DNA from 3 places in the Enterobacter sp. 186315 genome. Region 3 is predicted to be linked to each of the others. Evidence: predicted binding sites of a transcription regulator. Region 3 holds the regulator's gene; each other region holds the start of a gene.

Region 1 (7,125 bases), on a different contig from region 3:
AAGAAGGCGCTGGAACGTATACTTTACAAAAAAGAGTGCGCTATTCTCCTTTTCGTCACGTTTGTGTAAACGTATACACCACGCTTTATTTTCCACGCCAGAGGTCACGAGAATGGGTTATCAGCCTGACGAAAATCGTTATCAGACAATGCAGTACCGCCGCTGCGGACAGAGCGGCCTTAAGTTGCCCGCCGTATCTCTTGGGCTTTGGCACAATTTCGGCGACACCACGCTGATTGAAAACAGCCGTCAACTTTTACAGCGCGCCTTTGATTTAGGCATTACCCACTTTGACCTTGCCAATAACTACGGCCCACCGCCGGGCTCCGCCGAGCGTAACTTTGGCCGCATTTTGCAGGAAGATTTTCTGCCGTGGCGCGACGAGCTGATTATCTCCACCAAAGCGGGCTACACCATGTGGGACGGCCCCTACGGAGACTGGGGTTCGCGAAAATATCTGATATCGAGCCTCGATCGGAGCCTGAAACGCATGGGGCTTGAGTATGTCGATATTTTCTATCACCACCGTCCTGACCCGGAAACGCCGCTTCTGGAAACCATGAAAGCGCTTGACCATATCGTGCGCCAGGGCAAAGCCCTGTACGTGGGGCTGTCAAATTACCCGGCAGAGCTGGCGCGTCAGGCGATTGGAATTCTCAACGATCTGGGTACGCCGTGCGTTATCCACCAGCCGAAGTATTCGATGTTTGAGCGCGCCCCGGAAGCGGGCCTGCTGGACGTGCTGGCGGAGAATGGCGTGGGATGTATTCCCTTCTCGCCGCTGGCGGGCGGACAGCTGACGAACCGCTATCTGAACGGCATTCCACAGGATTCACGGGCGGCCAGCGGGAGTAAGTTCCTCAATCCGGACCAGCTAACTGATGAAAAGCTGGCAAAAGTGCGCGAGCTGAACGCGCTGGCGGAGCAGCGCGGGCAGAAGCTGTCGCAAATGGCACTGGCCTGGGTGCTGCGCCACGACGCGGTCACCTCGGTGCTGATTGGCGCCAGCAAAACGGCGCAAATCGAGGACGCGGTCGGGATGCTCGATAACCGTCATTTCAGCGAGCAGGAGCTGGCAACCATCGATGCGATCCTGAACGGAACAAAATAACCGCACTTTTAGCAAAACGTGCTCTTATCATTCAATTCGGAGTTGAGGCGATTAAACGGATATTTACCAAACCGTAATATTGCGCTAACAGGCCGCACGCGGCCCCGATCGTGAAGGAGAAGAGTATGTTCAGGTCACTGATTCTTGCAGCGGTACTGCTGGCTTCAGCACCGCTGGTCGCCACAGCTGGCGAAATCACCCTGTTGCCATCAGTAAAATTACAAATTGGCGATCGCGACAATTACGGTAACTACTGGGACGGTGGCGGCTGGCGCGACCGTGACTACTGGCATCGTCATTATGAATGGCGTAAAGACCGCTGGTGGAGACATGATAACGGCCGCCATCGCGGCTGGGATAACCGTAAAGCCTACGAGCGCGGCTATCGCGAAGGCTGGAGCGACCGTGACGACCGTCGCGGCGGCTGGGGCCACGGCCCGGGTCGTGGACATGGCCACGGTCACGGCGGCGGACATCGCCACTAATCGACATCATGCATTAAAAAGGAGCCTTTTCGGGCTCCTTTCTTTTTTCTACAGTCCTAACGCCGTTCCGACCAGTAGCCACAGGTTGAGCGCCACCACGACTACCACAATGGCCCAGCCAGTCCGTTTCACCAGCGTGGTATTCACCAGATCGCCCATCAGCGACTTATCGCTAGTAAAGATCAGCAGCGGAACCAGCGCCAGCGCGATACCAAAGCTCAGCAGCACCTGGCTCATCACCAGAATACGGGTAGGATCGAGGCCCATCAGGATCACAATAAACGACGGCAGCATGGTGACGGCACGGCGCACCCACAGCGGGATATGAAAGCGCACAAACCCCTGCATTACCACCTGCCCGGCCAGGGTGCCAACCACCGTAGACGACAGACCGGCAGCCACAAGGCTCAGGCCAAAAATAGTCGCCGCCGCATGGCTTAACAGCGGCTCGAGCGTCAGATAGGCCTGATCGAGATCGGCCACGCCCGTATGCCCGTTAAAATGGAATGCCGCCGCCGCCGTCGCCATCATCGCCAGGTTTACAAAACCGGCAATGGTCATTGCAATCGCCACATCCCATTTCGTCGCCGAGTAGCGCTCTTCACGCGTGCCCCCGTGCAGATGCTGGGTTAATGAAGAGTGCAGATAAATGACGTGCGGCATAATGGTTGCGCCCAGCACCCCGGCGGCGAGGAACACCGCTTCGGAGGTCGGAAGCGACGGGATCACCATCCCTTTACCAAGCTCTACCAGACTCGGCTGGGAGAAAATCAGCTCAACAATGTAGGCCGCGGCCACGAACAGCAGCAGACCGCCGATCACCTTTTCGAGCGGCTTTTGACCGCGGCGCTGAAGCATAAGAATAAGGAAGGTCGCAATCCCGGTGAGCACCGCCCCCTGTAATAAGGACACGCCGAGAATGAGTTTGAAACCAATCGCCGCGCCAATGAACTCGGCGAGGTCGGTGGCCATCGCAATGATTTCGGCCTGGATCCAGTAAAACCACACCGCCGGACGCGGATAATGGTCGCGGATCTGCTCCGCCAGGTTTTTGCCCGTGGCGATACCCAGCTTAGCGGACAACATCTGGATCAGCATCGCCATCAGGTTTGCCCAGACAACCACCCACAGCAGCTTATAGCCGAAGCTGGCCCCGGCCTGAATGTTGGTCGCAAAGTTACCCGGATCGATGTAGCCAATGGCAGCAATGAACGCAGGTCCCATTAATGCGAACCGCAGCTTGCGCGCTGCCCTTCCACTGCTACCCTCTACGCGACTGTTTGTCATGTCTGCCTCTGAAATATAGCCTTTGCTATGTTTAATGCTATCAAAATGAGAATGATTATCAAGATCATTTAAAATGGTTGTATTGATTTCTCTGATAGCAAAGAACGATAGGTGGGCAGGTAAGCGTGTCGATCTCACAGAATGTGAAATCTCGCAGTCATTTGTGAAGCGTAGCACACAAACTTAACTTTTCACTCATTTACCTAACATAACAAAAATGTATTGTTGATCACTATTTTTGAGACTCGTCACAGGATGTGACTATAGTGTGGCTTTGATCTCGTTTTCTTTATCCTTGTTACATAGAATGTGCACGGAAATTAAACCTGCCTCAAATTTGGAGCAAATATGGACCGCGTCCTTCACTTTGTCCTGGCACTCGTTGTCGTTACTGCGCTTGCGTTGCTGGTCAGCCATGACCGCAAAAAGATCCGCATTCGCTATGTTGTTCAGCTTCTTGTTATTGAAGTTTTACTCGCGTGGTTCTTCCTGAACTCCAACGTGGGGCTTGGCTTCGTGAAAGGCTTCTCCGAAATGTTTGAAAAACTGCTCGGATTCGCCAACGAAGGCACCAACTTCGTGTTCGGTAAAATGAACGACGAAGGCCTGGCGTTCTTCTTCCTGAAAGTTCTGTGCCCAATCGTCTTCGTTTCTGCGCTGATTGGTATTCTGCAACACATCCGTATTCTGCCGATCGTCATTCGCGCCATCGGTACCGTGCTGTCGAAAGTTAACGGCATGGGCAAACTGGAATCCTTCAACGCCGTAAGCTCGCTGATCCTCGGTCAGTCTGAGAACTTTATCGCGTATAAAGATATTCTGGGCAAAATGTCCCGCAACCGCATGTACACCATGGCAGCGACGGCAATGTCTACCGTTTCCATGTCTATCGTGGGCGCGTACATGACCATGCTGGAACCGAAATACGTTGTCGCGGCTCTGGTTCTGAACATGTTCAGCACCTTTATCGTGCTGTCCCTGATCAACCCATACCGCGTGGAAGAAGGCGAAGAGAACCTGCAAATGGCGAATTTGCACGAGGGTCAGAGCTTCTTCGAAATGCTGGGTGAGTACATTCTGGCCGGTTTCAAGGTGGCGATTATCGTTGCGGCGATGCTGATCGGTTTCATCGCACTGATTTCCGCGCTGAACGCCCTGTTCGCTGCCGTGCTGGGTATCTCCTTCCAGGGTATCCTGGGCTACATCTTCTACCCGGTTGCCTGGGTGATGGGCGTGCCTTCAAGCGAAGCGTTGCAGGTTGGCAGTATCATGGCAACCAAACTGGTGTCTAACGAATTCGTGGCGATGATGGATCTTCAGAAAATTGCCGGCACGCTCTCTCCGCGGGCTGAAGGCATTATCTCTGTGTTCCTGGTCTCCTTCGCGAACTTCTCTTCTATCGGTATCATCGCAGGCGCGATTAAAGGCCTGAACGAAGAGCAAGGTAACGTGGTTTCTCGCTTCGGCCTGAAGCTGGTTTACGGCTCAACGCTGGTGAGCGTACTGTCTGCCTCTATCGCAGCGCTGGTACTCTAAGCCATACCGAAAAGAAAACCGGGAGCCCTAAGCTCCCGGTTTTTTTATGCCTGTAATTCCGCAAGCGGCGTCGGTTTTCCTAACAGATAGCCTTGCAGGTAATCCACACCAAAGCGCAGCAGCATCTCTCGCTGCTCGGGCGTTTCCACAAACTCCGCCACCACGCACAGGGACCTGGTCTTCGCCAGATTGCAGATGGACTGCACAATCATCGCATCCATGCTGTCGGTGCAGATATCCTTCACGAAGCAACCATCAATCTTGATGATATCGGCCTCCAGGCGCTTAAGGCGCTCATAGTTGGCATAGCCGGTACCAAAGTCATCAATAGCAATACGGAAACCGTCATCCCGCAGCTGCTGAATGTTGTTGATGCTGATTTCTGAATTCGAAAACGCCTGCTCTTCGGTGATTTCAATCACCACCGCCTCCGGGGAAACCCCGTACCGTTCAAACAGGTTCACCACTTCGGTGGCCACCTCTTTGTGCATCAGCGTCAGCGGCATCAGGTTGACGGAAAAACGGGTGTCATGGTGCGCCACGGGGTTGGCGTTGAGCCAGATAAGCAGATGCTCGAGCACGCTGATGTCGAAACGGTGGCTCAGGTTAAACTGCGCAATCAGCGGAATAAACCGGTCCGGGGTAATAATTTCCCCGTCGCTTTCCAGCCGCGTCAGGATCTCGTGATAGCCCTTGCCCTCGGCGTTTTGAATCGGCTGGGCATACAGACGGATACCGCCCGCCTCCAGCGCGCGCTTAATGCGCCCTAGCATCAGCACCCGGTCGGTGGTTTGCCCGGAAACGGTCTCCACGCTGTTGGTTAACGCCAGAACGTTATGCGTGGCGCAGGATTGCTCCGACAGCCAGCTGAGCTGCCCCAGCGTGTGATGCAGGTTTTCACCGTTCGCCACCTCGCCCCAGGAGGCGCCAAATTCGATATCCAGCCCGGTGTTGTTCCAGAAAATCTTGCGGCTATTCAGCCTGTCAATCATATGCTGCAACCGCTCGGCGGTTTCCGGGCCCAGCAGAACCAGCACCAGCTCGCTTCCCGGCAGCTGGAAGAGCTGCTCATCTTTTTGCAGGTACGGTTGCAGAGACGTCGTGATGGCGCGTTTGCAATGTACGCGCATCAGAATGCCGTAGTGACGGCTGAGGAACTCCAGATTATCCATCCGCAGGCAGCAGATTTTCGCGTCAGGATGAACCTCCAGAAACGCCTCCAGCGCGCGAATGTTTGGCAATCCCGTTAGCGGATCGGTTAACGCCCTCTCCTGCCAGCCTCGCTTCATCCATTCGCTACGACGATAAATGCGCGACATATACATTAAACAGATCGCGAACGAGATCAGCACCGACAGGATAAAGGAGAGCGAATAGCCCGATTCCACGCCGTTGAGGAAGTTATAGTTATAAGTCAACAGCACCAGCGCGGAGGCCGCCCACAGCAACGAGATAAGGGCGTAGCTCAACCGGCTAATACCGAGGGTAAAGAGAATAAAAATGACTGGCATTAAATAACCGGCGATTATATCCGACTCAAAAGGCGCGCATAAAATCGCGACGGTAAACACCAGAATCATAAGCCAAATTACTATATAAAGCGGTTGGTTACGGGTCAGTAATGGCTTAAGACTTTGCCGCCAGAATGCGTTGGCATAGCGGGGACTAATTATCATTCTTAATGGATAATAGAACATCATGGTAAATATAAGCGACGCACAAATCAGGCTTTGAATATCCACAATGTTATAAATTGCTGTCCCTTCACCGAAAAAGGTAGAAATGGTGACCGGAAAATCAAATAAATATCCGGCAAGATACATCGTCAATTTAATGCCTACCGGCACCATAAATCCGAGCCAGAAAATTCTGATACCAATATATTTGTTAGGCAAACAGTGACGCCAGCGCTTGCCCAGCATCAGGCGAACCAGGCCACAGACGGCGAACACGGAGAAGGTTTGACAGAACAACAGGACGAGATGCTGTAGCGGTGCTAAATTGATGTTGTATATATTGTTAACAATCAAACCGATCAGAATGGGAATAACGGCCCGTCGGCCAAATAATAAAACGATCGACAGCATGACGCTTAATGGCAACCATGCTAAATAAACATCATGTCCATTTACCATTGCGCGCGGAGAAATGTAGCGAGAAAGCGGAACGGCTACCAGACAAAGCAGTAACGCAATCATAAATATCTTTACATTATTGACATTTTTACTGTTCATTAAGGTAAATAAAGGAATATTCCATTCTTAACATTGACGGAGTGGATAGTATGTTTATTAATTGCGCGAAGCAAGTTTAAGTCTATTAATAGACCGCTTTATTGATTTGGATTGAGGCGAGGTATAAAAAAAAGCCATTATCGCAACAAAAAGCGTATGAGAATGTTACAAAGGCATAAAAAAACCCCCGTCTTTCGACGAGGGTTTAAATTTTGGTGGAGCTAAGCGGGATCGAACCGCTGACCTCTTGCATGCCATGCAAGCGCTCTCCCAGCTGAGCTATAGCCCCACATGTGACTTTACATACCGTACTCTGTTGGGTTCAGAGTTTGGTGGAGCTAAGCGGGATCGAACCGCTGACCTCCTGCATGCCATGCAGGCGCTCTCCCAGCTGAGCTATAGCCCCATCGTAAAGCTGTCATGTTGACGGGCGGCATAATATGAATTCCACCGCAGAGTGTCAACGGCAAAA
Region 2 (7,125 bases), on a different contig from region 3:
CCGCCATCAGCAGGGTTCGGTCGTCCGCCAGCTGTTTTACACCGGCCGCCATATGGTTAAAGGCGCGGGTCACCGAACGCACTTCCGACGCGCCGTATTCGCGCAGCGGAGGCGGAATAATCCCTTTACCGACCTGAAGCGCCGCGTGCTCCAGGTCGACCAGCGGTCGGTTCTGAATGCGGATAAACAGCCACGCGCCGCCTATCGCCAGCAGCATGATCGCCAGGGTGTAACGGAACAGCGGCGAGAAGTCGCCCTGATGGATTTCGGTCAGCGGAACGCGCACCCAGATATTGGGTGACAGCCAGGTTTTCAGCCACACCACCGGCGAGCTTTTGTTGACCTCAACGCGCACTTCCGTCGGGCCGCCCAGCTGCTGCGCCATCTGCTGGCTGAGAAACTCGTAGTGCTGCGCCCAGCGCAGGCCTGCGTCTTCTGCCGCTTCGTTGGAATAGAGCGAAATGCCCAGCTCGCGGTAAATCTCACGGCGAAACGCCGGAGGCACCACCAGCTGCGTGCCGTCCTCCAGTTGCAGCTTATCGGTCATCAGCATACGGACTTCGTACGCCAGCACCTTATTAAACTGCTGGAGGCTCGGCAGGATCGCAAAGTTCAGCACCACCAGGTAGGTCGTCACCAGGCTGACGAACAGCAGGGTGACGATCAGTAACAGCGTGCGGGCAAACGAGCTTCGCGGCGAGAAGCGCATTCGCCTCATGCTTTAGAGCCGTCCGGGACAAAGACGTAGCCCAGACCCCAAACGGTCTGAATATAACGAGGATGCGCCGGATCTTCTTCCACCATGCGGCGCAGACGGGAGATCTGCACGTCGATGGAGCGTTCCATTGCGGAGTATTCGCGGCCACGCGCCAGGTTCATCAGCTTATCGCGGGAGAGCGGCTCGCGCGGGTGGCTGACCAGCGCCTTCAGTACCGCGAATTCACCGCTGGTGAGCGGCATAGGCTCGTCTTCACGGAACATCTCGCGGGTGCCGAGATTCAGCTTGAACTTACCGAAGGCGATAACGGCCTCTTCCTGCGACGGTGCGCCCGGCAGTTCGTTCGCCTGACGACGCAGCACCGCGCGGATACGCGCCAGCAGTTCACGCGGGTTAAACGGTTTTGGAATGTAGTCGTCGGCGCCAATTTCCAGCCCCACGATACGGTCAACTTCTTCCCCTTTCGCCGTCACCATGATGATCGGCATCGGGTTGCTTTGGCTACGCAGGCGGCGGCAAATAGACAGACCATCTTCCCCTGGCAGCATCAGATCGAGCACCATCAGATGGAAAGATTCACGCGTCAGTAAGCGGTCCATCTGCTCGGCATTCGCCACGCTGCGAACCTGGAAGCCCTGCTCGGTCAGATAACGCTCAAGCAGCGCACGCAGGCGCATGTCGTCATCCACGACCAGAATTTTGTAGTTCTCTTGCATTGTATTTACTCCCAAAGGTTCGGATAGTCTTTGTAACAGGGTATTCTAAAAAAGTGCACGTGTTCGACCAGCTAATTCTGGTATAAATTCTAGTCGAAATTGTTACAAAGCATATTTAACAGCAGCTTATCTGCATATTTCATCACAGAAATCATTATGAACGCTGTAGGTTAAACGCTTTGATACGTAATGTGCGCAACGTCTTAATGAAGTCGAGTCTGAAGGTCACACCATGAAAACGCCTCTGATCACCCGCGAAGGGTACGAAAAACTCAAAAAAGAGATGGATTACCTGTGGCGTGAGGAGCGCCCGGAGGTGACGAAAAAGGTCACCTGGGCGGCAAGCCTGGGGGATCGCAGCGAGAACGCTGACTATCAGTACAACAAAAAGCGCCTGCGCGAAATCGACCGTAGGGTGCGCTACCTGACCAAATGCCTCGAAAACCTCAAGATTGTCGATTACTCCCCCCAGCAGGAGGGCAAAGTGTTCTTCGGCGCGTGGGTCGAAATCGAAAATGACGATGGCGATACCCTGCGTTTTCGCATCGTCGGCTACGATGAAATTTTTGGTCGTAAGGATTACATCTCCATCGACTCGCCGATGGCCCGCGCCCTGCTGAAAAAGGAAGTTGGCGATCTGGCCGTCGTGCAAACGCCGGGCGGCGAAGCGAGCTGGTACGTCAATGAAATCGAGTACGTAAAATAATCTGAGAGCGCCCTCCGCGACTGGCATTTTGCCGTGCCAGTCCGTATAACTACCCCCTGATTTTTGACCCACAAAGATGATAAAGCCATGATGAAAGAGTCGCTCTGCCGCATTATTGCGGGTGATATTCAGGCCAAAGCCGAACAGGTAGAAGCTGCCGTTCGCCTGCTTGATGAAGGGAACACCGTGCCGTTTATTGCACGTTATCGTAAGGAAGTCACCGGCGGACTGGATGATACACAGCTGCGTAATCTGGAAACCCGACTGGGTTATCTGCGCGAGCTGGAAGACCGTCGCCAGGCGATCCTTAAATCCATCGGCGAGCAGGGCAAGCTGACCAGCGACCTCGAAAAAGCCATTAACGGCACCCTGAGCAAAACCGAACTGGAAGATCTCTATCTGCCCTATAAACCGAAGCGCCGCACGCGCGGGCAGATTGCGATTGAAGCGGGCCTGGAGCCGCTGGCCGAGCTGCTGTGGAATGCGCCGTCCCACGACCCGGAAACCGAAGCCGCGAAATTTATCGACGCCGACAAAGGCGTGGCGGACACCAAAGCCGCCCTCGACGGCGCGCGCTACATTCTGATGGAGCGTTTCGCCGAAGACGCGGCGCTGCTCTCCAAAGTGCGTGATTACCTGTGGAAAAACGCCCATCTCGTCGCCACCGTCGTCAGCGGTAAAGAGGAAGAAGGCGCGAAGTTCCGCGACTATTTCGATCACCACGAACCGATTTCAACCACCCCTTCCCACCGCGCGCTGGCGATGTTCCGCGGCCGCAACGAAGGCGTGCTGCAACTCTCCCTGAATGCCGACCCGCAGTTTGACGAGCCGCCAAAAGAGAGCCACTGCGAGCAGATCATTATGGATCACCTCGGCCTGCGCCTGAACAACGCCCCGGCGGACAGCTGGCGCAAAGGCGTGGTGAGCTGGACGTGGCGCATCAAAGTGCTGATGCACCTCGAAACCGAGCTGATGGGCACGGTGCGCGAGCGCGCCGAGGACGAAGCGATTAACGTGTTCGCCCGCAACCTGCACGACCTGCTGATGGCCGCCCCGGCCGGCCTGCGCGCCACGATGGGTCTCGATCCGGGCCTGCGTACCGGCGTGAAGGTGGCGGTGGTCGACGGCACCGGCAAGCTGGTGGCGACCGACACTATTTATCCGCACACCGGACAGGCGGCAAAAGCCGCGGTTGCCGTGGCGGCGCTGTGCGAGAAGTACAACGTGGAGCTGGTGGCGATCGGTAACGGTACAGCTTCACGCGAAACCGAGCGTTTCTATCTGGACGTGCAGAAGCAGTTCCCGAAAGTCACCGCCCAGAAGGTGATCGTCAGCGAAGCCGGGGCATCGGTCTATTCCGCCTCCGAGCTGGCGGCACAGGAGTTCCCGGATCTGGACGTGTCCCTGCGCGGTGCGGTCTCTATCGCCCGTCGTTTGCAGGATCCGCTGGCGGAGCTGGTGAAGATCGACCCGAAATCCATCGGCGTGGGCCAGTATCAGCACGACGTCAGCCAGACCCAGCTGGCGCGCAAGCTGGACGCGGTGGTGGAAGACTGCGTGAACGCCGTTGGCGTGGACCTGAATACCGCCTCCGTGGCGCTGCTGACCCGCGTGGCGGGCCTTACCCGCATGATGGCGCAGAACATCGTGGCGTGGCGCGATGAGAACGGCCAGTTCCAGAACCGTCAGCAGCTGCTGAAGGTGAGCCGTCTGGGGCCAAAAGCCTTTGAGCAGTGCGCGGGCTTCCTGCGCATCAACCACGGTGACAACCCGCTGGATGCCTCCACCGTTCACCCGGAAGCTTACCCGGTCGTCGAGCGCATTCTGGCGGCCACCCGGCAGGCGCTGAAAGATCTGATGGGCGATAGCAGCGCCCTGCGTAACCTGAAAGCCGTTGATTTCACCGACGATCAGTTCGGCGTGCCGACGGTGACCGACATCATCAAAGAGCTGGAAAAACCGGGTCGCGATCCGCGCCCTGAGTTTAAAACCGCTACCTTTGCTGACGGCGTTGAAACCATGAACGACCTGCTGCCGGGCATGGTGCTGGAAGGCTCGGTCACCAACGTCACCAACTTTGGTGCCTTTGTGGATATCGGCGTGCATCAGGACGGTCTGGTGCATATCTCGTCGCTGGCGGATAAGTTCGTTGAAGATCCGCACACCGTGGTGAAAGCGGGCGATATCGTGAAGGTAAAAGTGCTGGAAGTGGATCTTCAGCGCAAGCGTATCGCCCTGACCATGCGTCTGGACGAGCAGCCGGGTGAAACCAATGCCCGTCGCGGCGGCAACGGCGGCGGTCGCGAGCAGCAGCGCCCGGCAGCCAAAGCGGCAAAACCACGCGGACGCGACGCGCAGCCTGCGGGCAATAGCGCGATGATGGACGCATTGGCGGCAGCGATGGGTAAGAAACGCTAGCCATGCTGTGCCCGGTGGCGCTGTGCTTACCGGGCCTGCAAAAGCACAAGACCGTAGGCCGGGTAAGGCAACGCCGCCACCCGGCTTCCAGCCGGCACAAAAATCAAATAAGAATGTGCTCACTCATTAATAAATATATGAAACCGATTGCATATCCATATTTAAACTCCCCATCATCACTTTATTAACAAATATGCTCATTCTGCATGACACCGCTTTCCCGTAAATATTGAGCGAGGTCAAATTGCTCGCAAATTAATATCGCTGTTAGCATTCCGTCACATTTTACATATTGCTGATAAAAACAATTCTCATTACGATTGCATTGTTGATTATTTAATCTTTCCTTCGTTAAGTAGGCACTATGCAATTCACTCCCGACAGTGCATGGAAAATTACCGGCTTTACCCGCGAGATTAGCCCGGCGTATCGGCAGAAGCTGTTGTCCCTCGGCATGTTGCCCGGCTCCTCCTTCCAGGTGGTGCGCGTCGCGCCGCTGGGCGATCCGGTGCATATTGAAACCCGACGCGTTAACCTGGTACTGCGTAAAAAAGACCTCGCCTTAATCGAAGTCGAAGCTATTTCCTGATAACAAGCCAGCGGTTCAGTGAGTCTAATCTAATGAAAAAATTAACTATTGGCTTAATTGGCAATCCTAATTCCGGCAAGACAACCTTATTTAATCAGCTAACCGGCGCGCGTCAGCGCGTGGGAAACTGGGCGGGCGTGACGGTTGAGCGCAAAGAGGGTCAATTCGCGACCACCGATAATCAGGTCACGCTGGTGGATTTGCCTGGCACCTATTCCTTAACGACCATTTCGTCACAAACCTCTCTCGATGAACAAATTGCCTGCCACTATATTCTGAGCGGCGATGCGGATTTATTAATTAACGTGGTGGATGCCTCTAACCTTGAGCGCAACCTCTACCTGACGCTACAGCTGCTGGAACTCGGTATTCCGTGCATCGTGGCGCTTAACATGCTCGATATCGCGGAAAAGCAGAACCTGCGCATCGATATCGACGCCCTCTCCGCCCGTCTGGGCTGCCCGGTGGTGCCGCTGGTTTCCACCCGCGCGCGCGGCATTGACGCCCTGAAGCTCGCCGTCGATCGTCACGCGGGCAACAGCAGCGTGGAGCTGGTTCATTACGCCCGCCCGCTGCTGCGCGAAGCAGAACAGCTGGCCCAGTCGATGGACGCACAGATGCCCGCGAAACAGCGCCAGTGGCTCGGCCTGCAAATGCTCGAAGGGGATATTTACAGCCGCGCCTACGCTGGCCGCGCTGCCGATAAGCTCGACGCGTCGCTGGCGCGCCTGAGCGAAGAGATGGACGACCCGGCCCTGCACATCGCCGACGCCCGCTATCAGTCCATAGCCGCCATTTGTGATGTGGTGAGCAACGCCCTCACCGCCGAGCCGAGTAAATTCACCGCCGCGGTCGACAAAATTGTTCTGAACCGCTTCCTCGGGCTGCCGGTATTCCTGCTGGTGATGTACCTGATGTTCCTGCTCGCCATTAACATCGGCGGCGCGCTTCAGCCTATCTTTGACGCCGGTTCGGTGGCGATATTTGTTCACGGCATTCAGTGGGTGGGTTACACCCTGCACTTCCCGGAGTGGCTGACCATTTTCCTGGCGCAGGGTCTGGGCGGCGGTATCAACACCGTTCTGCCGCTGGTGCCGCAAATCGGGATGATGTACCTGTTCCTCTCCTTCCTTGAAGACTCCGGCTACATGGCGCGCGCCGCGTTCGTGATGGACCGCCTGATGCAGGCGCTGGGTCTGCCGGGGAAATCCTTCGTGCCGCTGATCGTGGGCTTCGGCTGTAACGTGCCGTCGGTAATGGGCGCACGTACGCTGGATGCGCCGCGCGAGCGCCTGATGACCATCATGATGGCGCCGTTTATGTCCTGCGGCGCGCGCCTGGCGATCTTCGCGGTCTTTGCGGCGGCCTTCTTTGGTCAGCAGGGGGCGCTGGCGGTCTTCTCCCTGTACGTGCTCGGCATCGTCATGGCTATCCTCACCGGCCTGATGCTCAAGCACACCATCATGCGTGGCGAAGCGTCGCCGTTCGTGATGGAGCTGCCGGTATACCACGTCCCGCACCTGAAAAGCCTGGTCATCCAGACCTGGCAACGCCTGAAAGGTTTTGTGCTGCGCGCCGGTAAGGTCATTGTCATCGTGAGCATCTTCCTGAGCGCGCTGAACAGCTTCACCCTCAGCGGCCAGGCGGCAGATAACATTAACGACTCGGCGCTGGCCTCCGTCAGCCGCGTGATTACGCCTGTCTTCAAGCCGATTGGCGTGCACGAAGACAACTGGCAGGCGACCGTGGGCCTGTTCACCGGGGCGATGGCGAAAGAGGTGGTGGTCGGAACGCTCAACACCCTCTACACCGCAGAAGATATTCAGGAGCAGGACTTCAACCCGGCAGAGTTCCACCTCGGCGACGAACTGCTCGGCGCGGTGGAAGAGACCTGGCAGAGCCTGAAAGACACCTTCAGCCTGAGCGTGCTGGCGAACCCCATCGAAGCCAGCAAAGGCGACGGGGAAATGGCGACCGG
Region 3 (7,125 bases):
GCACATCGGTCACGCGAAATCCATCTGCCTGAACTTTGGCATCGCGCAAGACTATCAGGGCCAGTGCAACCTGCGCTTCGATGACACCAATCCAGTAAAAGAAGACATCGAATACGTTGAGTCCATCAAGAACGACGTGCAATGGCTGGGCTTCAACTGGTCTGGCGATATCTGCTACTCCTCTGACTATTTCGATCAGCTGTACGCTTACGCGGTTGAACTGATCAACAAAGGGCTGGCGTATGTCGACGAACTCTCTGCTGACGAGATCCGCGAATACCGCGGCACGCTGACCGCGCCGGGTAAAAACAGCCCGTACCGCGATCGCAGCGTGGAAGAGAACCTGGCGCTGTTTGAAAAAATGCGTGCAGGTGGCTTCGAAGAGGGCAAAGCCTGTCTGCGTGCCAAAATCGACATGGCCTCTCCGTTTATCGTGATGCGCGATCCGGTGCTGTACCGCATTAAGTTTGCGGAACACCACCAGACCGGCAACAAGTGGTGCATCTACCCGATGTACGACTTCACCCACTGCATCAGCGATGCGCTGGAAGGCATTACCCACTCGCTGTGTACGCTGGAGTTCCAGGACAACCGTCGTCTGTACGACTGGGTGCTGGATAACATCACCATCCCTGTGCATCCGCGTCAGTACGAGTTCTCTCGTCTGAATCTGGAATACACCGTGATGTCCAAGCGCAAGCTGAACCTGCTGGTCACCGACAAGCACGTTGAAGGCTGGGACGATCCGCGTATGCCGACCATCTCCGGTCTGCGTCGTCGCGGCTACACTTCTGCCTCTATTCGCGAGTTCTGTAAGCGTATCGGCGTGACCAAGCAGGACAACACCATTGAGATTGCCTCTCTGGAATCCTGCATACGTGAAGATCTGAACGAGAACGCACCACGCGCGATGGCGGTTATCGATCCGGTTAAGCTGGTTATCGAAAACTACCCGCAGGGCGAGAGCGAGCTGGTGACTATGCCTAACCATCCGAGCAAGCCGGAAATGGGCAGCCGTGACGTGCCGTTCAGCGCTGAAATCTGGATCGACCGTGCTGACTTCCGCGAAGAGGCGAACAAGCAGTACAAGCGTCTGGTGCTGGGCAAAGAGGTGCGTCTGCGTAACGCTTACGTCATCAAAGCCGAGCGCGTAGAGAAAGACGCAGAAGGCAACATCACCACCATCTTCTGTACTTACGACGCTGAAACGCTGAGCAAGGATCCGGCGGACGGTCGCAAAGTGAAAGGCGTTATCCACTGGGTCAGCGCTGCCCACGCGCTGCCGGTTGAAATCCGTCTGTACGATCGTCTGTTCAGCGTGCCTAACCCGGGCGCGGCTGACGACTTCCTGGCGACCATCAACCCGGAATCTCTGGTAATCAAACAGGGCTACGCTGAACCGTCGCTGAAAAATGCTGAAATCAGCAAAGCGTACCAGTTTGAGCGTGAAGGCTACTTCTGCCTCGACAGCCGCTACAGCACCGCGGAAAAACCGGTATTTAACCGTACCGTCGGTCTGCGTGATACCTGGGCGAAAGCAGGCGAATAATAACGCCGAACAGGTCAATGAGAAACAAACGCCGCATCTGCGGCGTTTTTTTTATTTAACGATCATGCCTTTATTGGCGTTAATAATAAACCGACCTCGAAATAACAGGTCAATGAGCTGCTACTTATTTTACTCAAAAAAAGTTTATATCTTTGCGGGAACATTAAAACGTGAAAAATTAACGCCCGTGCAGGTTATTACCCCCTGAATTTAATCGCTTTCCCTTATAAATCCTCGCCTCTCGCTAAATGTTACAAAGCACTACTAATTATGTGCACTTCGTCATAATCCTGACTTTTGCCCGCTAAAAAGCGTTGATAATTCGCGTCGCGAAAAATAACCTAAAGACGGTAGTTAATTCGAGGGTATTTCTAACTACCCCTGACCAATCGGTCTTTTTATTTTTCGCCGTTTTAGGCGTTTTAATTCGTCAAAGAGGAATAATCTATGCGTACGTTCAGTGGCAAACGTAGTGCGCTGGCGCTGGCTATTGCCGGTGTGACAGCAATGTCGGGCCTGATTGTTGTTCCACAGGCACAGGCAGAAGGTTTCGTCGATGATTCTACCCTCACGGGCGGTATTTATTACTGGCAGCGTGAACGTGACCGTAAAGACGTCAGGGAAGATAAATATAAAACCAACCTTGCTCACTCCACCTGGAACGCCAACCTGGACTTCCAGTCAGGCTATGCCGCCGATATGTTCGGTCTGGATATTGCGGCATTCACCGCCATTGAAATGGCTGAAAACGGCGACAGCGGCCACCCGAACGAAATTGCTTTCTCCTCCAGTAACAAAGCCTATAAAGAAGACTGGTCAGGTGATAAGAGCGGTATCAGCCTCTATAAAGCGGCTGCGAAATTCAAATATGGCCCGGTCTGGGCGCGCGGTGGTTATATTCAGCCAACCGGACAAACGCTATTAGCACCACACTGGAGCTTTATGCCGGGTACTTATCAGGGGGCAGAAGCCGGGGCTAATTTCGATTATGGCGATGCGGGCGCGCTGAGCTTCTCCTATATGTGGACCAACGAGTACAAAGCGCCGTGGCACATTGAGATGGACAAGTTCTATCAAAATGACAGAAAGACCAAAGTCGATTACCTGCACTCGCTGGGCGCGAAGTATGACTTTAAAAACGACCTGGTGCTCGAAGCCGCATTCGGCCAGGCGGAAGGCTATATCGATCAGTACTTCGCGAAAGCCAGCTACAAATTTGATATCGCCGGTAGCCCGCTGAGCACCAGCTATCAGTTCTACGGCACCCGCGATAAAGCCAGTAACGGCACCGTGAACGACATTTACGACGGCACCGCATGGTTGCAGGCGCTGACCTTCGGGTACAAGGTCGGGCAGGTGGATTTACGTCTGGAAGGGACCTGGGTTAAGGCGGAAGGCCAGCAGGGCTACTTCCTGCAACGTATGACGCCAACCTACGCCTCTTCAAACGGTCGTCTGGATATCTGGTGGGATAATCGCTCTGACTTCAACACCGATGGCGAAAAAGCGGTCTTCTTCGGCGCGATGTATGATCTGAAGAACTGGAACCTGCCGGGCTGGGCGGTGGGCGCGTCTTACGCTTACGCATGGGATGCAAAACCTGCCGATATGGCTACCCCGGACGCCTACTACGATCCGAACTACCGCCTGAAAGAGTCTTCTTATAGCCTGGACGCGATGTACACCGTTCAGGATGGCCGTGCGAAAGGCACGATGTTCAAACTGCACTTCACCCAGTACGACAACCACTCCGATATCCCAAGCTACGAGGGCGGTTACGGCAACATCTTCCAGGATGAACGTGACGTGAAATTCATGGTCATTGCCCCATTCACTATCTTCTGATGAACCTTCCGGCGGGCTGAGTCCCGCCGACATGGAGACTGAACATGATGAAAAAAATGGTTATTGTCGGGCTGCTGGCGTCGGGGCTGGTGGCGTGCGCGCAGCCGCAGGCCGCTAAAGAGGATTCCCGTCTGAAAGAGGCGTACAGCGCCTGCATTAATACGGCGGAAGGGTCGCCAGAGAAGATTGAAGCCTGCCAGAGCGTGCTGAACGTGCTGAAGAAAGAGAAGGCGCACGAGCAGTTTGCTAATCAGGAAAACGTCCGCGTGATGGATTACCAGGCCTGTATTCAGGCGCGTAAAACCGGTAACGATCAGGAAGTGGCAAAGCGCTGCGATCGGATTTGGGACGAGATACGCAATAACAATAAATAAGTTGTTGTCATCATCATGCCCGGTGGCGCAGCGCCACCGGGCTTTTTTAATGCAAAAAAAAGCCAACCTTGCGGCTGGCTCAGAGTATGAAAGCTTGCTTACTTCGCGTCGTGCGCGTGATCGTTCTCGCGGCAATCGCCTTCAGCACAGTGGCCGTACAGGTACAGGCTGTGGTTGGTCAGGCGGATGCCGTGACGGGCTGCGATTTCACGCTGGCGTGATTCGATAGAATCATCGCTAAATTCAATAACCTTGCCGCAGTCGAGGCAGATCAGGTGATCGTGGTGATGCTGCTGGGTCAGTTCGAAAACAGATTTACCGCCTTCGAAGTTATGACGGGTAACAATGCCCGCGTCATCAAACTGGTTCAGCACGCGATAAACGGTTGCCAGTCCAATTTCTTCACCCATGTCGATAAGACGCTTATAAAGGTCTTCCGCACTGACATGGTGATTGTTTGGCCCCTGAAGGACTTCAAGGATTTTTAACCGAGGAAGCGTAACTTTCAGGCCAGCCTTCTTTAGTGCGGTGTTGTTGTCTGTCATGCGGAATCTGTCCTGTTGCTAAACAATTCACTTCTAAGGAAGAAGTGACTGAGAATGCGCCTGGGATAATGCGTATCATTATAGAACTGCCATGGCTAAATGAAAACTGCAAGTCTCAAGCAAAATATGCGTATAAAAACGTGGGATCACCGACAAACTTGTCCGATGTCATCCACTTTAACTCGGGGGATATTGTACAGGTCTGAGCGAAAAAGTTAAAAGTTTGTAGCAATTAATTTAATCGGTTTCACCTGGAAACGGGCGCAACCGAAGCTGCGCCACCGGGATATCAGGCGTTGAGAATGTCGTCGAGGTTCAGCTCTTCGCGAACCTGCTTCACCCATTTTTCAACGCGTTCAGCGGTCAGTTCTGGCTGACGGTCTTCATCGATGGCCAGACCAACGAAGTGGTCGTCATCTGCCAGACCTTTAGAGGCTTCGAAGTGATAGCCTGCGGTTGGCCAGTGGCCCACGATGGCCGCGCCGCGTGGTTCAATGATGTCGCGAATGGTGCCCAGCGCGTCACAGAAGTATTCCGCGTAGTCTTCCTGATCGCCACAGCCGAACAGTGCAACCAGCTTGCCGTTGAAATCAACCTCTTCCAGCGTCGGGAAGAAATCGTCCCAGTCACACTGCGCTTCGCCGTAGTACCAGGTTGGAATACCCAGCAGCAGGATGTCATAGCCTTCGAGATCTTCTTTGCTGCTCTTGGCGATGTCGTGCACATCGGCAACGTCTTTACCGAGCTGTTTTTGAATGTTTTTTGCGATGTTTTCGGTATTGCCGGTATCACTGCCGAAGAAAATGCCGATGATTGCCATGAGTAAAATAACCTCTTGAAACTTAATGGTATGGTGGCGCAATTTGTCCACGGATAAGGGCAATAATAGCAGAACAGACAACCCTGCGGAAACAGCTATCACGCAGGACTGCACTCTCTGCTACATGAAAAAAGAGGATAAAGGGGATTTTAAGACTTATGCCTTGCCGTGCAGCTGTTCAAGCTGGGCGATCAGCATCTCTTCAATCAGCTCGCTGCGGCTGATGTCGCGGGCGCTGGCCAGCTCGTTTAACGCGTCAACGGCATCGGCGTTGAGCTTTAATTCGACGCGCTTAAGCCCACGATTTTTATCGCGTTTAAGCTGGTTGCGTTTATTGATACGCAGCTGTTCATCACGCGAAAGCGGATTTGTCTTAGGACGTCCCGGGCGACGCTCATTCGCGAACAGATCTATTGTCGTGCGGTCCGTTTGTTCTTTGGCCATGATTTTGAGACTTCGGGGGAAAACAAGCCGCCCTGCTATAGCCCGGGCGATAAGCGCGCCATCATACATCACCGAAAACGGCACGCCAACGACTGGAAGCCCGCGGCCTTCCAGTCGCTGCCTTTTTAATCAATTAGCGGTATCAGAGAGATAGCGGCGGATGGCGCGCAGCACGGCGTCCGGTTTTTCGGCATGAACCCAGTGTCCGGCACCGGCGATCACATGCGCGCGCGCCTCGGGGAACTGCTTAAGCAATTCATCGCGGCAGGCTTCGGTAACGTACGGCGAATTACCGCCGCGCACGAAGAGGGTAGGGTGGTGCCAGGCCGGAACCGGCTCCCAGCCGACGATATGGGGATACTGATCCCAGAGCACCGGCACGTTGAAGCGCCACTCGCCGTCGACGAAGGATTTCAGCAAAAACTGCACCACGCCTTCTTCGTCCAGATGTTCACGCATTATTGCGGCAGCCTGCTGGCGCGTGGCGACACCCGCCTGTGTGACCGCGTTGATGGCGGCAAAAATCTCGTCGTGGCGGCGCACGTGGTAATCCACGGGGGCGACGTCAATCACCACCAGGCCCGCAATACGTTCAGGCGCAAGCGCCGTCAGCGCCATTACCGCTTTGCCGCCCATTGAATGCCCGATCAGCGTCACCTTTTCGAGGTTATTGGCATCCAGCGTATCCAGAAGATCCTGCGCCATCGCCGGGTAGGTCATCTCCGGGGAGCGCCCGGAAAGTCCGTGATTACGCATATCCACCTGAAGGATGTCGTGATCGCTTACCAGATCGCGCGCCAGTACGCCCAGGTTATCCAGGCTGCCAAACAGGCCGTGAACCAGTACGATGGGAGAATTATTGTTCGGCGATTGTGCAGATTGCGCTCGGGTATTCAATTTCATGGCAAAGTTCTTTTTTTACGTATGTCAGGTTAGGGTATCATGTTGACCATTCTGCCGCCCGGCTGCAAGGATCCAGTTTAATCTGACTTTTGCCGCCAACCCGGCTTGACGCTATCCGCTGTTGGGATTTGACCTTATACTCCCAACGACTTGTATTCAGATAAGATATCGCACTGGATTAAGATGAAAACAATCGAAGTTGATGACGAACTCTATCAGTATATCGCCAGCCAGACGCGGCATATCGGGGAGAGCGCGTCAGACATTTTACGGCGCATGCTTAAAATTTCCGCCGCCTCACAGCCTGTCACTCCCGTCGCGAAAGATGTCGTGTCTCAGACAAGCGTAGCCGCCCCGGCCAAACCTGCCGCGATCCCGGCGAAAGACAAAGTCCGCGCCATGCGCGAGCTGCTGCTTTCCGACGAATACGCTGAGCAGAAAAAAGCGGTTAACCGCTTTATGCTGGTGCTGTCTACACTCTACTCACTGGATAACAAAGCGTTTGCCGAAGCGACCGAGTCGCTGCATGGCCGCACGCGCGTCTATTTCGCGGGTGACGAGCAGACGCTGTTACAGAATGGCAATCAAACTAAGCCCAAACACGTTGCCGGTACGCCGTACTGGGTCATCACCAATACCAACACG

Evidence for each region. The regulator Fur, encoded in region 3, represses iron uptake genes when iron is present. The targets are predictions, from matches to a motif close to ATAATAATGAGAACNACTATCAA.
Region 1: the regulator Fur is predicted to act here: its motif matches at 2,923-2,945, upstream of ACSVHP_RS14985 (Nramp family divalent metal transporter).
Region 2: the regulator Fur is predicted to act here: its motif matches at 4,857-4,879, upstream of feoA (ferrous iron transporter A).

Annotation. Positions count from the first base shown of each region.
Region 1 is NZ_JBPTTK010000012.1:122,863-129,987, forward strand. Features, by position in the region: gene mgrA (L-glyceraldehyde 3-phosphate reductase) at 113-1,111, shown strand; gene ACSVHP_RS14980 (DUF2502 domain-containing protein) at 1,237-1,596, shown strand; gene ACSVHP_RS14985 (Nramp family divalent metal transporter) at 1,645-2,883, opposite strand; gene ACSVHP_RS14990 (NupC/NupG family nucleoside CNT transporter) at 3,232-4,419, shown strand; gene ACSVHP_RS14995 (EAL domain-containing protein) at 4,464-6,653, opposite strand; tRNA gene ACSVHP_RS15000 (tRNA-Ala) at 6,867-6,942, opposite strand; tRNA gene ACSVHP_RS15005 (tRNA-Ala) at 6,984-7,059, opposite strand.
Region 2 is NZ_JBPTTK010000024.1:57,710-64,834, forward strand. Features, by position in the region: gene envZ (two-component system sensor histidine kinase EnvZ) at 1-718, opposite strand, end outside; gene ompR (osmolarity response regulator transcription factor OmpR) at 715-1,434, opposite strand; gene greB (transcription elongation factor GreB) at 1,667-2,140, shown strand; gene ACSVHP_RS20105 (Tex family protein) at 2,228-4,558, shown strand; gene feoA (ferrous iron transporter A) at 4,923-5,147, shown strand; gene feoB (Fe(2+) transporter permease subunit FeoB) at 5,180-7,125, shown strand, end outside.
Region 3 is NZ_JBPTTK010000013.1:37,279-44,403, reverse strand. Features, by position in the region: gene glnS (glutamine--tRNA ligase) at 1-1,549, shown strand, start outside; gene chiP (chitoporin ChiP) at 1,997-3,394, shown strand; gene chiQ (ChiQ/YbfN family lipoprotein) at 3,442-3,768, shown strand; gene fur (ferric iron uptake transcriptional regulator) at 3,867-4,313, opposite strand; gene fldA (flavodoxin FldA) at 4,603-5,133, opposite strand; gene ybfE (LexA regulated protein) at 5,290-5,577, opposite strand; gene ybfF (esterase) at 5,707-6,480, opposite strand; gene seqA (replication initiation negative regulator SeqA) at 6,664-7,125, shown strand, end outside.